3 regions of the Exiguobacterium sp. E17S genome follow, and region 2 is predicted to be linked to each of the others. Evidence: riboswitches for the same ligand, from Rfam matches in the RefSeq annotation. Region 2 holds a riboswitch; each other region holds the start of a gene.

Region 1 (4,286 bases), on a different contig from region 2:
CAGCGGGGGTTAAAAGGCGGTACTTTACTAGAATGGTCGGGCAGTCATATTTCTGAACGAGACGTCCGCGATTGGAATCTCGAGCACGGCATGGAAGTCCGGGTCCGTGTCGATCGTCAGGATGATCAAAAAACGATATGCCGTATCGAAGCCGTCGTCTCGACGGAGCGAATGAGAGAGAATCCAGAACGTGTCGTGTTTGAACAAGCAATCGTCAAGGCGCATGGAATCATTGAGGAAACGGTGAATGGTCCACTGCAAGATGAGTCGGGCAGATCGTTCTATTATGTCGTTCCGGTAGAAGACATGCGCTATTTCCGACTAGAAGCAGGTCAACTCGTCGATCTCGTCATGTGGCGGGAACGGAAGGATACACTGACGATTGCTTGGAAGCATCCGTTCACGTATGAAGAGCCGATCGTCAACGCATCATCTAACCGCCGATCAGAAGTAGAGCAACCGGTAGTGAAGGCATCTGTGACAACAAAAAAGTCAAATCGGTATGCACGAAAAATGAAACGACAACCGGTGCCGAAAGCTAAAAAAGCGCAGCGTCGCGTCCGTATGCCAAAAGAGCGAACGATTGAACCGATCGTGACGACAGCTGTACCCGGACAATTGATGGATTTCGTTGATAAGACACCGCTTGATTTCACGCGCTTCACAGGAATGCGTCTCGTCATTGTTGGAAACGAACAACAAACCGCTGTCTATCGTGAGTTCTTTGCGCCGACGGGGATCGAATTGATTCATCTGGCAGGGGACGCACAGTCCGCGAAAAAGATTGCCTGTCTCGCCAAAAAGACGGACGCGATCGTCGTCGTAACGAGTCGCGTTTCTCATGCAGCGAGTGCACATGTCATCGCGCAGGCGAAAAAGCATGGTATTCCATTCGCGATGGAACGGCTCGACGGTCGACGCTCGTTATACACGGCGTGTGAACGACAGCTTGAGCGTGCCTGGCTCAACCAGCAACGAGACGGGAAATTATTGAAAAAAGAGTGAAACATTAGAAGAATTCGACCGTAAAGTAAGGTGAGAACTTATTTTTCAAGGAGGACCTTACTCATGTCATCTCAATTAAAAAAAGCAGCGAAGGAGTCGCTCAGCGGTCGTTGGGGATTTGCCATCCTCATGTTCGTACTTTTTTCTATCATCCAGAGCGTTCCGACGTTCATCGGACCAGATCCTAACGAAGATCTAAATGCGATGAGTGCGGTCAGTATCATTCTTTCGATTTTATTGATCCCAATTGCAGCGGGTTGGACGTGGGTCGCGATGTCGTTCGCACGCAATGAAGAAGTCAAAGTAGCTGATTTGTTCGAACCGTATAAAATCTTCGGTAAAGTCATCGGCGTGTCGATTGTGCAAGCGGTCTTCTTATTCCTATGGACCTTACTCTTGATCATTCCAGGGATCATCAAGTCGTTCTCTTACTTGTTGACGTTCTACATCCTTCGAGATGAACCATCAGTCGGTATTCTCGAGGCAATCACGCGTTCACGTCAACTCATGGATGGTCATAAAATGGAAGCATTCTTACTCTTCCTATCATTCATTGGTTGGGCATTACTTGTGATTGTTACACTTGGTCTTGCTGTCCTATGGGTTGGACCATACTTCAGCGTCACGATGGCAAAATTCTATGATCGTGTTCGTGATGAACAGGCGCCAGAGCCAACATCAGATTTCGTCGCACCATATTAATCCCGAATCCCGACACGATGTCGGGATTTTTTATGCTCGAAATAATTCCGATTGGAAAAGACGGTTTAATGGTTGCTTTAGTTCAGTGAATTTTGTACGATGAATGCAACACATCTTATCTAGAGAAGTCGAGGGACTGGCCCGAAGACACTTCAGCAACCCCGCCGTGGCGGAAGGTGCTACTTCCAGGAAGGGATACCTTCCGAAGATAAGAGCGGACAGGACAAGATACCGTCGCTCTTTTCGAACTTCGAAAAGAGCGTTTTTTTATGATAAGGGGGACGATGGAGTGGAGTATGGTTTTTGGTTACCGATTTTTGGGGGATGGTTACGTAACGTCGAGGATGAACAGATGCCACCGACCTTCGATTATGCGAAAAAAGTCGCACAAACAGCAGAACGAATCGGCTTCTCGACGACGTTGATTGCGGAATTGAACTTGAATGATATCAAAGGCATCAAGGAACCGAGTCTTGAGGCATGGACGACGGCAGCAGCGATTGCTGCAACGACAGAACGCCTTGAGATCATGACAGCGGTTCGTCCCGGGTTCCATAATCCAGCGACGACGGCGAAGATGGCGGCAAACATCGATCAGTTGAGTGGTGGACGCTTTACGCTCAACGTCGTCTCAGCGTGGTGGGCAGAGGAAGCGAAACAATACAACGGTATCTTCACAGCGCACGATGAACGCTATGCTCGGACGGAAGAGTTCGTCACGGTCATGAAGGGACTATGGGCAGATACGTCACCGTATAGCTTCTCCGGTCATCACTACACGATCGAGCAAGCAGAACTCCATCCGAAGCCAGTCCAGCGTCCGGGGATCAAGCTCTACGCTGGTGGAGAGAGTGAAGCTGGAAAGCGAACGATCGTCGAACACTGTGACGCTTATGTCATGCACGGGGGCACTGTTGAAGAAGTAGCCCATAAAATCGACGATATGAAAGTACGCCGGGAAGCGACGGGACAAAAGCCGCTCGAAAGCTTCGGTCTTGCTGCCTACATCATTTGTCGGGATACTGAAGAAGAAGCACTTCTTGAATGGCAACGGATCACGGACGTCAAGGAAGACAGCGCCGGTTATGCCGGTTATCAGGATTTCATTAGTAAATCGCAACTGGAGCAACAGGTCGAGCGGAACGATTATTCTGTCTCGAACCGTGGTCTACGTCCGAATTTAATCGGGACACCAGAACAAATCGCTGAACGGATTCTAGCGTTCGAAGCCGTCGGTGTCACGTTACTTTTGTTACAATTCTCACCACAACTTGAAGAAATGGAACGCTTTGCTCGTGACGTAATGCCACTGGTCGAAGCGAAACGAAAGGTAGGTCAACAATCATGACAAAAATTCATATTCTCCACGAAAACCAAGAATGGACGGACCATCTCATCAAACGTCTCGAAGAACTCGAATTACCGTATGAACAGTGGCACTTGAATGAAGGAATCGTTCCGCTGGATGAACTGCCGCCAGAAGGCGTCTTTTACAGCCGGATGAGTGCTTCTTCGCATACGCGGGGACATCGTTACGCGCCGGAGTTGACGGAAGGGGTCCTCGCTTGGTTAGAAGAGCATGACCGGACCGTCTTTAACGGAACGCGTGCGCTCCGTCTTGAAGTCAGCAAAGTCAATCAATATACGGCGTTGCGTAAGGCTGGGATTCGTGTACCGAAGACGACGGCTGCCGTCGGACGTGATCAAATCGTGCAAGCAGCAAAAGAGATCGGTGTTTCGTCATTCATCACGAAACACAACCGTGCAGGGAAAGGTCTCGGCGTCCAGTTATTCCATTCGATTGAAGCACTTGAAGCTTATCTCGACGGTCCGACATTCGACGAACCAGTCGATGGCATCACGTTGATTCAAGAGTATATTCAAGCACCAGAACCGTACATCACACGTTGTGAGTTCGTAGGTGGAAAGTTCGTCTACGCGGTTCGAGTCGATACATCAGAAGGTTTTGAGCTTTGCCCAGCGGATGCATGCGTGATCGACGACTTGTTCTGCCCAGTCGGTGAAGAAGCACCGCAAACACCGATGAAGTTCCAAATCGTTGAAGGCTTCGATGACCCGATCATCCAAAAGTATGAAGCATTCCTCCAAGCGAACCAAATCGCGGTCGCAGGCATCGAGTTCATTAAGGATGCGTCAGGTACGATCTATACGTATGACGTCAATACGAATACGAACTATAATTCGGATGCCGAAGCAGCTGCAGGACGCTACGGTATGCTCGAACTAGCGAAGTTCCTCGGTGCAGCCCTTGAAACAAGCACAGTAAAATAAGAATCTGCTCTCGCCCTGTCACCGGACGTTACAAGACCGGATGACAGGGTATTTCTATAGAAAAGGGGGCGGATCTATGATTACGTGGAGAGAAGAACGACAGCTCGATATTCCGATTGAGGAAGCATGGCACTTGTTTGATCACACGCGATTGCAGCGTTTGATTCCAAACGTCGTCCAGCACGAGGTGATTGAACGAAAACCGGGTGTCGTCGGTTCGACGTATCGTCAAACATACATGCAGGGTAATCGACTTGAAACCTATATCGTGACCGATTTAGCTTATA
Region 2 (4,286 bases):
CTTGTAGCCTTTTGCTTCGTATTCTTTTTTAACGTGCTCAAGAATCTCAGCGTGCGGTACGTTTGAAGCACCAACGACGAGTGTCTTGTCGTCGCTACCTGATCCTGATGATTTTTCGCCACATGCAGCAAGGCTGATTGCTAAGACGGATACAGCAGCAGTACCTACGAATTTTTTCCAAACTTTCATGAATGATTCCTCCAATATGAATAAAATTTGAATTAACGTTTATCGATCGCACGGATCAGCAAATCACCAATGATTTGGATGACGAAGACGATCGCTAAGATTAAGAGTGTCGCAATGACGATGACATCGTTTTGAGAACGCTGGAATCCTTCGATGAAGGCCATGTCCCCAAGTCCACCTCCGCCGACTACTCCGGCCATTGCCGTATAACCGACAAGTGAGACGAGTGTGACCGTGATACCAGAAACGATGGCAGGCAACGCTTCCGGGATTAAGACTTTATAGATGATTTGGAACTTCGTCGCCCCCATCGATTCAGCTGCCTCGATGACACCTTTATCGACTTCACGTAACGCGAGTTCAACCATCCGACCGTAAAATGGTGCAGCACCGAAAATCAGTGCCGGTAATGCTGCCGTTGGTCCGAGGAACGAACCGACGATTGCTGTCGTAAATGGAATCAATAAGATCAGTAAGATGATGAACGGAATCGAACGGAAGACGTTGACGATCAAGCTCAACACTGAATAGAACGCCCGATTCTTGAACAATAACTCTTCGTTTGTCGCATACAATAGTAAACCAATGATCAAACCGAGAACGAATGTCGAAACCCCAGCGATTGCCGTCATATAGACGGTACTGCCTGTCGCTTCCCACACCATGTCCCAATCTAGGTTGTCAAAGAATGAAATCATCGGTGATCCACCTCCACTTCAACATCACTGGCTTGAAGCTTCGTGATGACCGCTTGTGTTGCTTCTGTTTCCCCGATCAACTGAATGAACAGTGTACCGAGTGCCCCTTCCTGTGATTGACCGACGTTTCCGCCGATGATGTTGAACAGGACCGGTGAATCCTTCATGACTTCCGCGAGGATCGGGCTTTCCGCTGTCGATCCGACGAACGTCAACTGAACGATTTTTCCGGTTGGGTACCGTTCGCGTAGTTTCGCGAACGTCAACTCGTTTTCCGAAGGCGACGTCAATTGTTTGACGAACTCCTTCGTCATCGCTTGCTTCGGATGACGGAAGACCTCTGCGACCGGTCCTTGCTCGACGATTTTACCGGCTTCCATGACGGCGACCCGGTGACAGATTTTTTGAATGACGTGCATCTCGTGTGTGATCAAGACGATCGTCAGTTTCAGTTTTTCATTGATGTCAACGAGTAACTCAAGGATTGAGTCCGTCGTCTTCGGATCGAGTGCACTTGTTGCCTCGTCACATAAGAGAACGTCTGGGTTCGATGCCAGTGCCCGAGCGATACCGACACGTTGCTTTTGACCACCCGATAATTGCGACGGATAGGCTTTTTCGCGTCCGTCTAAACCAACGAGTTGGATCAATTCCGCGACTCGTTCCTTGCGGTGTGCTTTCGGGAAGCCACCGAGCTCGAGTGGGAACATGATGTTCTCTTCGACCGTCCGTGACCACAGTAAGTTGAAGTGTTGGAAGACCATCGAGACATTCTTGCGGACGCCTCGTAATTCTTTTGGTTTTAATGATGTCATTTCAACACCATCGATTTGGATTGAACCACTCGTTGGTGCTTCGAGCATATTCAGTAATCGGATCAGGGTCGATTTCCCTGCTCCGGAATAACCGATTATTCCAAAAATTTCACCGCGCTCGATTGTCAGATCGACATTCGCGACGGCTTCGACCGCTCCGCGCTTTGAGCGATAAATCTTTCCTACGTCTTGTAAACGAATCACAACTGTCCCTCCTAAAATAAAAAAGTGCGCGCGTTTTAGAGCAAACGCGCGCACTTTTCAGTACACAAAACCATTTGCTCTCATCTCCCAGACTTTTGTCTGCTGGAATTAGCACCACTTCGGATTAGATCCGCGGTTGCCGGGTTTCATCGGGCCAGTCCCTCCACCACTCTCGATAAGAGTTTCGGTATTAAGTTTGTAGAATATATTCTGAATATTAGCAGGGGTTATTTTTGTTGTCAAACAGTTTTTTCAGAAACTTTTTCGAGGAACGTGAAAGCACGTGTTAAGTCTTCTTTCAAATCTTCTGCGTCTTCAAGTCCAACTGAAATCCGAACGAGACCGTCCGTGATACCGAGTTCTGCCCGACGTTCTGCTGGGATCGACGCGTGCGTCATCCGTGCCGGCACCGAAATCAGACTCTCGACGGCACCAAGACTTTCAGCAAGTGTGAAGAAGTGTGTCGCCTCGACGAGTTTTTCTGCGTTCGCTGCTGAACCAACATCAAAGCTGATCATCCCACCAAATCCAGTCGCTTGTTTCGCTTGGATGTCGTGACCAGGATGCGATGCAAGTCCCGGGTAGAAGATGTTTGAGACAATATCTTGCGCTTGTAGGAACGCAACGAGATCATGTGCTGTCTCTTCGATCGCATCCATCCGGATACCGAGTGTACGAAGACCACGGACGAGCAAGAAGCTGTCTTGCGGTCCAAGTACGCCGCCTGTCGAGTTTTGGATGAAGTGAAGCTCTTCGCCGAGCGCATCATCTTTGACGACGACAAGTCCAGCGACGACGTCCGAGTGTCCGCCGATGTATTTTGTTGCACTGTGCAAGACGATATCTGCACCGAGTGCGAGTGGTTGTTGATGATATGGTGTCGCGAACGTGTTGTCGACGACGAGTTTAAGATCGTGACGTTTGGCGATCGTTGCGATTGCTGCGATATCCGTAACTTTCAACAACGGGTTCGTCGGTGTTTCGACGTAGACGATCTTCGTGTTGTCTTGGATCGCTGCTTCCGTTGCCGCAAGGTCCGTCGTATCGACGAATGTCACTTCGATGTTGAACTTCGGTAAGACGCGTTGCATCAAGCGGAACGTACCACCATAGACGTCATCTGTCATGACGATGTGGTCGCCAGACTCAAGCAAGTGGAAGACGGCATGAATCGCTGCCATCCCAGAACCGAAGGCAAAACCACGTGCGCCGCCCTCGAGATCCGCAATCAATCGTTCGATGCTCGTCCGTGTCGGGTTCGCTGTCCGTGAGTATTCGTATCCGTCCTTAAGTTGACCGATTTTATCCTGCTTGTATGTGCTTGTTTGATAGATCGGAGGTGTGACGGCTCCTGTTGCCCGGTCGACACCTGTTCCTCCATGAATCAATGCTGTCTTCTTACGCATGAGTTTCGTCCACCTTTTCAAAGATTTGTTGGCTTAAGTAGCGTTCGGCACTGTCTGCGAAGACGGTGACGATCGTACTGCCGGGGTGACGCTTCGCGATATCAAGCGCAGCAACGAGCGCTGCACCTGCTGAACTACCGACGAGTAATCCTTCGCGAGCAGCGAGTGTATGAACCGCGTCAAATGCATCACGGTCAGAAATCGTATGAATCTCGTCGACGAGTTCACGCGGAACGAGACTTGGCCATTTTGCTGTTCCAATGCCTTCTGTCTTATGCGGACCGGCTGGACCACCATTTAAGACGGAGCCTTCCGGTTCGACGATTGCTGCTTTTGTACCGAGACGTTGTTTTAAGAAGTCCGCTGTTCCGGCGAACGTACCACCTGAACCACAACCGGCAACGAACCAGTCGATGTGCGGCAAGTCCGCAATCAGCTCAGGACCGAGTGTCCGCTGATACGTGACTGGGTTCTCTTCGTTTTCGAATTGTAACGGAACGTAACTGTTCGGAATTTCCTGACCGAGTTCTTTTGCCCGGTCGATAGCCCCTTGCATATCGAGTTCAGTCGGCGTGTTGACGACGGTTGCGCCGAGTGCCCGCATCAACGTCTGCTTTTCCTGACTGAATTTTTCCGGAACGACACAGATGACTTTGAGATCGTATTTTTTAGCGGCGAGCGCTAAGCCGATGCCGGTATTCCCGGCTGTCGGCTCGATGATCGTACCGCCTGGTGTCACATGTCCGTTTTCGATTGCTGCATCAACGAGTTGAATGCCAAGGCGGTCTTTGACGCTGCCCCCAGGGTTCATCCATTCGAGCTTCGCCAAAATGCGCGTACCAGCAGGCAAATCGAATGAAGTGATCTCGTAGAGTGGTGTGTTTCCGACGAGGTCGCGGACGTTGTTCGCGATCATCCGAAGACGATGTCCCATTCATCACGACCGGCAAGCATTTTCTCGGCATAGTGCTTCG
Region 3 (4,286 bases), on a different contig from region 2:
AACAAGGCGCAGTCTTTAATGACGATGTAGAAGCGGTCTTACTGAAGCAGATGCATGCAATGGAAGATACGATGAAATCATCGATGTTACGGGACATGGAAAAGGGTCAGCCCGTCGAAGTGGAACATTTTTTCAGTGCATTATTGAAGCCTGCTACGACTGATCAGATGTATGCCTTGAAATTAGTCGAAGCGAATCTACGCATGTATCTCGAAACGATTAGATAGTCACATTTTTCTATTTTAGAAAAATGATGGAGTGGTGCAAATGTTTCGTTTTGATGACGAAAGACCTGTTTCCCTTAGGAATCGTTGACTTCCGAAATAAAGTTCATCTATTCTTAATGAGATTGAAAAAAACTGATAATATATTTTTCCGTATTTTTTCTTGCAAGGACGAATGAAGCAGACGAGAGGGGAAGTTTATCCATTATGAAACGTATTATTATTCGTGCAGGTATGACACCATTCGAACAGTTCGATGCTCCTTATTTGATGAAACATAATTCCATTGGAGGAAACGTTGGAAATCTTATCTATCAATACAGTATCTTTCGGACGTTGATGACAGAAGGTACGACGATCACACCTGACTATTACTATTACGACGAAGAACGGGCAGACGAAATCAATGCCAACTTTGACCTTTATGTCATTCCGTTAGCGGACGCATTCCGAAAAGAATTCGTACCGACGTTACGGAAATATACACGTCTCATCAAAAAATTAAAGATTCCAGTCGTCGTCATCGGTGTAGGGTTACGTGCACCGTTTGAACCAGACTTAGATGGTGGATTCCCATTCGATGAAGATGTCAAAGCATTCGTCAGTGCCGTTCTCGAGCGCTCGAGCATGCTGGGTCTTCGCGGGGAGATTACGTCGAAATACTTAACACGTCTTGGTTTCCGCGAAGGGATCGATCATCGCGTCATCGGATGTCCTTCGATGTACGCGTTCGGTCGCGACTTGCACATCCGTGAAACGAACATCACACCTGAGTCGATGATTACGGTCAACTCGTCACGTTTAGCTCCACAAAACGTCCTCGATTTCATTACACGTGGGATGGAAGAGTATCCAAATCATTACTTCATTCCCCAGTGGATGAAGGAACTGAAGTTGACGTATACAGGGACGCACCCGATCGCAGATCTTTCAGTGACGAACTATCCGGTGAAAATGTCGGATCCTGCTTACATGAATGATCGGGTTCGTTTCTTCTTGAACGCACAGACATGGTTCGATTTCATCGGACAAGCAGACCTTAGTTTTGGTGCACGCTTGCACGGAAACATCACAGCAACGCTTGCAGGTACGCCGAGTATCCTCATTCCAAAAGATGCACGGATGCGCGAATTGACGGATTACCATCAGTTGACGCACATTTGGGCGAACGACATCACAGCGGATACACAATTATCCGACGTCGTAGCAAGCGCTGACTTCCAAAGTCCGGCACGTGTTCAAGCGCGTAACTTCGACAACTTCGTTGACTTCTTGAACGTGAACAATCTTGAGCATATCTACCAAGAGACGAACTATCCTGAGAATGTACCGTTTGACCGTCAAATGGCGCAAACCGAGTTGCTCCCACCAGTCCAACCGATCTCTGGCGTAAGTCTTGAGGAAGCAGTCGCTCGTTTTGAACGGTTCTTCCCGGAACAAGAGAAGAAGATTGCGGATGCGCAAAAACAAACAAAAGCACAATTAGCTGAAAAAGATAAGAAAATCAAAGCATTGCAGAAACAAACAGGAACGGCTCAAAAGGATCAAGAGATTGCGGCGCTCAAAGCGCAATTGGCTGCCCAAACGAAGAAAATGAAGCACCAGCAAGGAACATTGAATCGGAAAGCGGTTCGTGCAGCCTTGAAAACAGCGGATTTATTCGCCAAAAAATAAACCTCCAAACATTCCGGATCGATACGATGCGGAATGTTTTTTTGATAGGAGTATTCTGAATTGTGTTGACAATTTGAAAAAGACTTGATAGGGTTAGGAACAATTACATACTTATCCAGAGAGGTGGAGGGACTGGCCCTATGAAACCTCAGCAACAGGTCGAAAGATACTGTGCTAATTCCTGCGGGTGCTGCACCCGATCGATAAGATTTCCGAATTGTCGACCGACGCATCCGTGAGGATGCGTTTTTTGTTTGAAATAGGTGGAACGAGGAGGAAATGGATTCATGAAAACGAGCGGAGCATTTCGACGCAAGATGGAATCACGTCATCTGATCATGCTGTCGTTAGGTGGTGTCATTGGAACAGGATTATTTTTAAGTACAGGTTATACGTTGGAACAAGCAGGACGCGTCGGAACGATTTTATCGTATTTGATTGGGGCCGTCGTCGTTTACTTAGTCATGTTAAGTCTCGGTGAACTCGCCGTGCACATGCCGGAAACCGGATCATTCCATAAGTACGCAACGAAGTACATCGGACCCGGCACCGGTTATACAGTGGCCTGGCTCTACTGGCTGACGTGGACGGTCGCCCTTGGTTCAGAATTCACGGCAGCAGGCATTTTGATGCAACGTTGGTTCCCGTCGATTCCTGTATGGGTGTTCAGCGCATTGTTCGCTGCGATGATCCTCGTTATCAACGTCTTGAAGGTTCGCGTGTTTGCTGAAGTCGAGTTTTGGTTTTCCGCCATTAAGGTCGTGACGATCATTGCTTTCATTTTACTCGGTGCGGGAGCAATCGTCGGCTTCATTCCACTGCAAGATGGTAGCCCGGCTCCATTCTTTTCTTCGTTAACCGAAGGCGGGTTGTTCCCAAATGGCGCTTTCGTCATCTTCATGACGATGCTTGCCGTGAACTTTGCTTACTCGGGAACGGAATTGATCGGTGTCGCAGCGGGTGAAGCAGTCGATCCGAAACGGACGATTCCGCTTGCGATCCGGACGACAATCTTGCGACTCGTCCTCTTCTTCGTCGGTACGATCATCGTGTTAGCCGTCTTATTACCAACGGATGGGAAAGGTGTACTCGAAAGTCCGTTCGTCGCCGTGTTTGAACGAATCGGAATTCCCTACGCAGCAGACGTGATGAACTTCGTCATTTTGACAGCGATCTTGTCGGCAGCGAACTCTGGACTTTACGCCGCCTCTCGGATGCTCTGGTCGCTTGCGAACGAACGCATGATTTCACGATTCTTCGCCCAGGTGACGCCAAGTGGGGTTCCACTTCGAGCCGTATTGTTCAGCATGCTTGGCGGAGGACTTGCCTTGCTGTCTAGCATCTATGCAGCAGGAAGTGTTTATATCGCGCTCGTCTCGATTTCCGGTCTTGCTGTCGTCGTCGTTTGGATGAGTATCAGCGTTGCCCAGTATCGCTTCCGGAAGCAATTTCTTCGTGAAGGGCATACGGTCGACGAATTGGTCTATCGCACACCACTCTTTCCATTCGTACCGATCGCCGCTTTCGTCGTTTGTTTGATTTCCTTGATTGGTATCGGATTTGATCCGACACAACGAATTGCCTTGTACTGTGGTATTCCATTCATCGTGATCTGTTATGTCGTTCATGCGTTCACGAATTCTTCTCAGAAACGGAGTGTTGAAGATGTCCCGAATCAAAAATCCAGTTGATCAACGATTACAGGAAGTTCCCTTTCTCATTTTAGATGGTGCCCTTGCAACCGAACTTGAACAGAAGGGATTCGACCTGAACGACCCGCTTTGGTCAGCACGTCTCTTAATCGAAGCACCGGAACAGATCGAACACGTCCATCGTGACTACTTTGAAGTAGGTGCCGATGTTGCCATCACTTCAAGCTATCAAGCAAGTATCGAAGGGTTCAAGCAACGTCATATCACGACAGAGGAAGCACAGTCGCTGATTCGACAAACGGTCACCTTGGCGCAAAACGCACGCACGCGTAGCGGAAAGAGTGACGCATTAATCGCAGGATCAGTGGGTCCTTATGGTGCCTACTTAGCAGATGGTTCTGAGTATCGCGGTCATTATGGAGTGTCAGCAGATGTGCTAGAAGCCTTCCACAGACCACGGATCGAAGCATTGATTGAAGCGGGGGCTGATCTGCTGGCATTTGAGACGATTCCGTCGCTCGAGGAAGCTGTCGTGTTGTTCCGGATTCTCGAAGCGTATCCGGAAGTGTCCGCTTGGCTGACGTTCTCGCTTCAAGATGCGACACACATTAGTGAAGGAACGGCACTTGCGACGTGTATTGAAACGGTCGGACAACATCCACAGCTCGCAGCAATCGGTGCAAATTGTTTTCCGGCATCTTACGCGACCGACTTTATTCGTCACGTCAAGGCGTTG

What was found. A riboswitch is a leader RNA that binds a small molecule or an ion and turns the genes downstream of it on or off. The one in region 2 is predicted to bind S-adenosylmethionine.
Region 1: linked by a shared signal. The riboswitch ahead of AC3B4V_RS13150 (LLM class flavin-dependent oxidoreductase) and the one ahead of AC3B4V_RS07475 (methionine ABC transporter ATP-binding protein) in region 2 are both predicted to bind S-adenosylmethionine.
Region 3: linked by a shared signal. The riboswitch ahead of AC3B4V_RS13285 (amino acid permease) and the one ahead of AC3B4V_RS07475 (methionine ABC transporter ATP-binding protein) in region 2 are both predicted to bind S-adenosylmethionine.

Annotation. Positions count from the first base shown of each region.
Region 1 is NZ_JBYLRU010000004.1:148,851-153,136, reverse strand. Features, by position in the region: gene AC3B4V_RS13160 (DUF2325 domain-containing protein) at 1-1,005, shown strand, start outside; gene AC3B4V_RS13155 (DUF975 family protein) at 1,069-1,707, shown strand; SAM riboswitch class I at 1,820-1,922, shown strand; gene AC3B4V_RS13150 (LLM class flavin-dependent oxidoreductase) at 1,997-3,055, shown strand; gene AC3B4V_RS13145 (ATP-grasp domain-containing protein) at 3,052-3,999, shown strand; gene AC3B4V_RS13140 (SRPBCC family protein) at 4,076-4,286, shown strand, end outside.
Region 2 is NZ_JBYLRU010000001.1:1,445,817-1,450,102, forward strand. Features, by position in the region: gene AC3B4V_RS07465 (MetQ/NlpA family ABC transporter substrate-binding protein) at 1-189, opposite strand, end outside; gene AC3B4V_RS07470 (methionine ABC transporter permease) at 222-887, opposite strand; gene AC3B4V_RS07475 (methionine ABC transporter ATP-binding protein) at 884-1,906, opposite strand; SAM riboswitch class I at 1,984-2,088, opposite strand; gene AC3B4V_RS07480 (bifunctional cystathionine gamma-lyase/homocysteine desulfhydrase) at 2,146-3,312, opposite strand; gene AC3B4V_RS07485 (PLP-dependent cysteine synthase family protein) at 3,305-4,228, opposite strand; gene AC3B4V_RS07490 (S-ribosylhomocysteine lyase) at 4,225-4,286, opposite strand, start outside.
Region 3 is NZ_JBYLRU010000004.1:175,473-179,758, reverse strand. Features, by position in the region: gene AC3B4V_RS13295 (ketopantoate reductase family protein) at 1-227, shown strand, start outside; gene AC3B4V_RS13290 (polysaccharide pyruvyl transferase family protein) at 432-1,898, shown strand; SAM riboswitch class I at 2,007-2,108, shown strand; gene AC3B4V_RS13285 (amino acid permease) at 2,186-3,589, shown strand; gene mmuM (homocysteine S-methyltransferase) at 3,564-4,286, shown strand, end outside.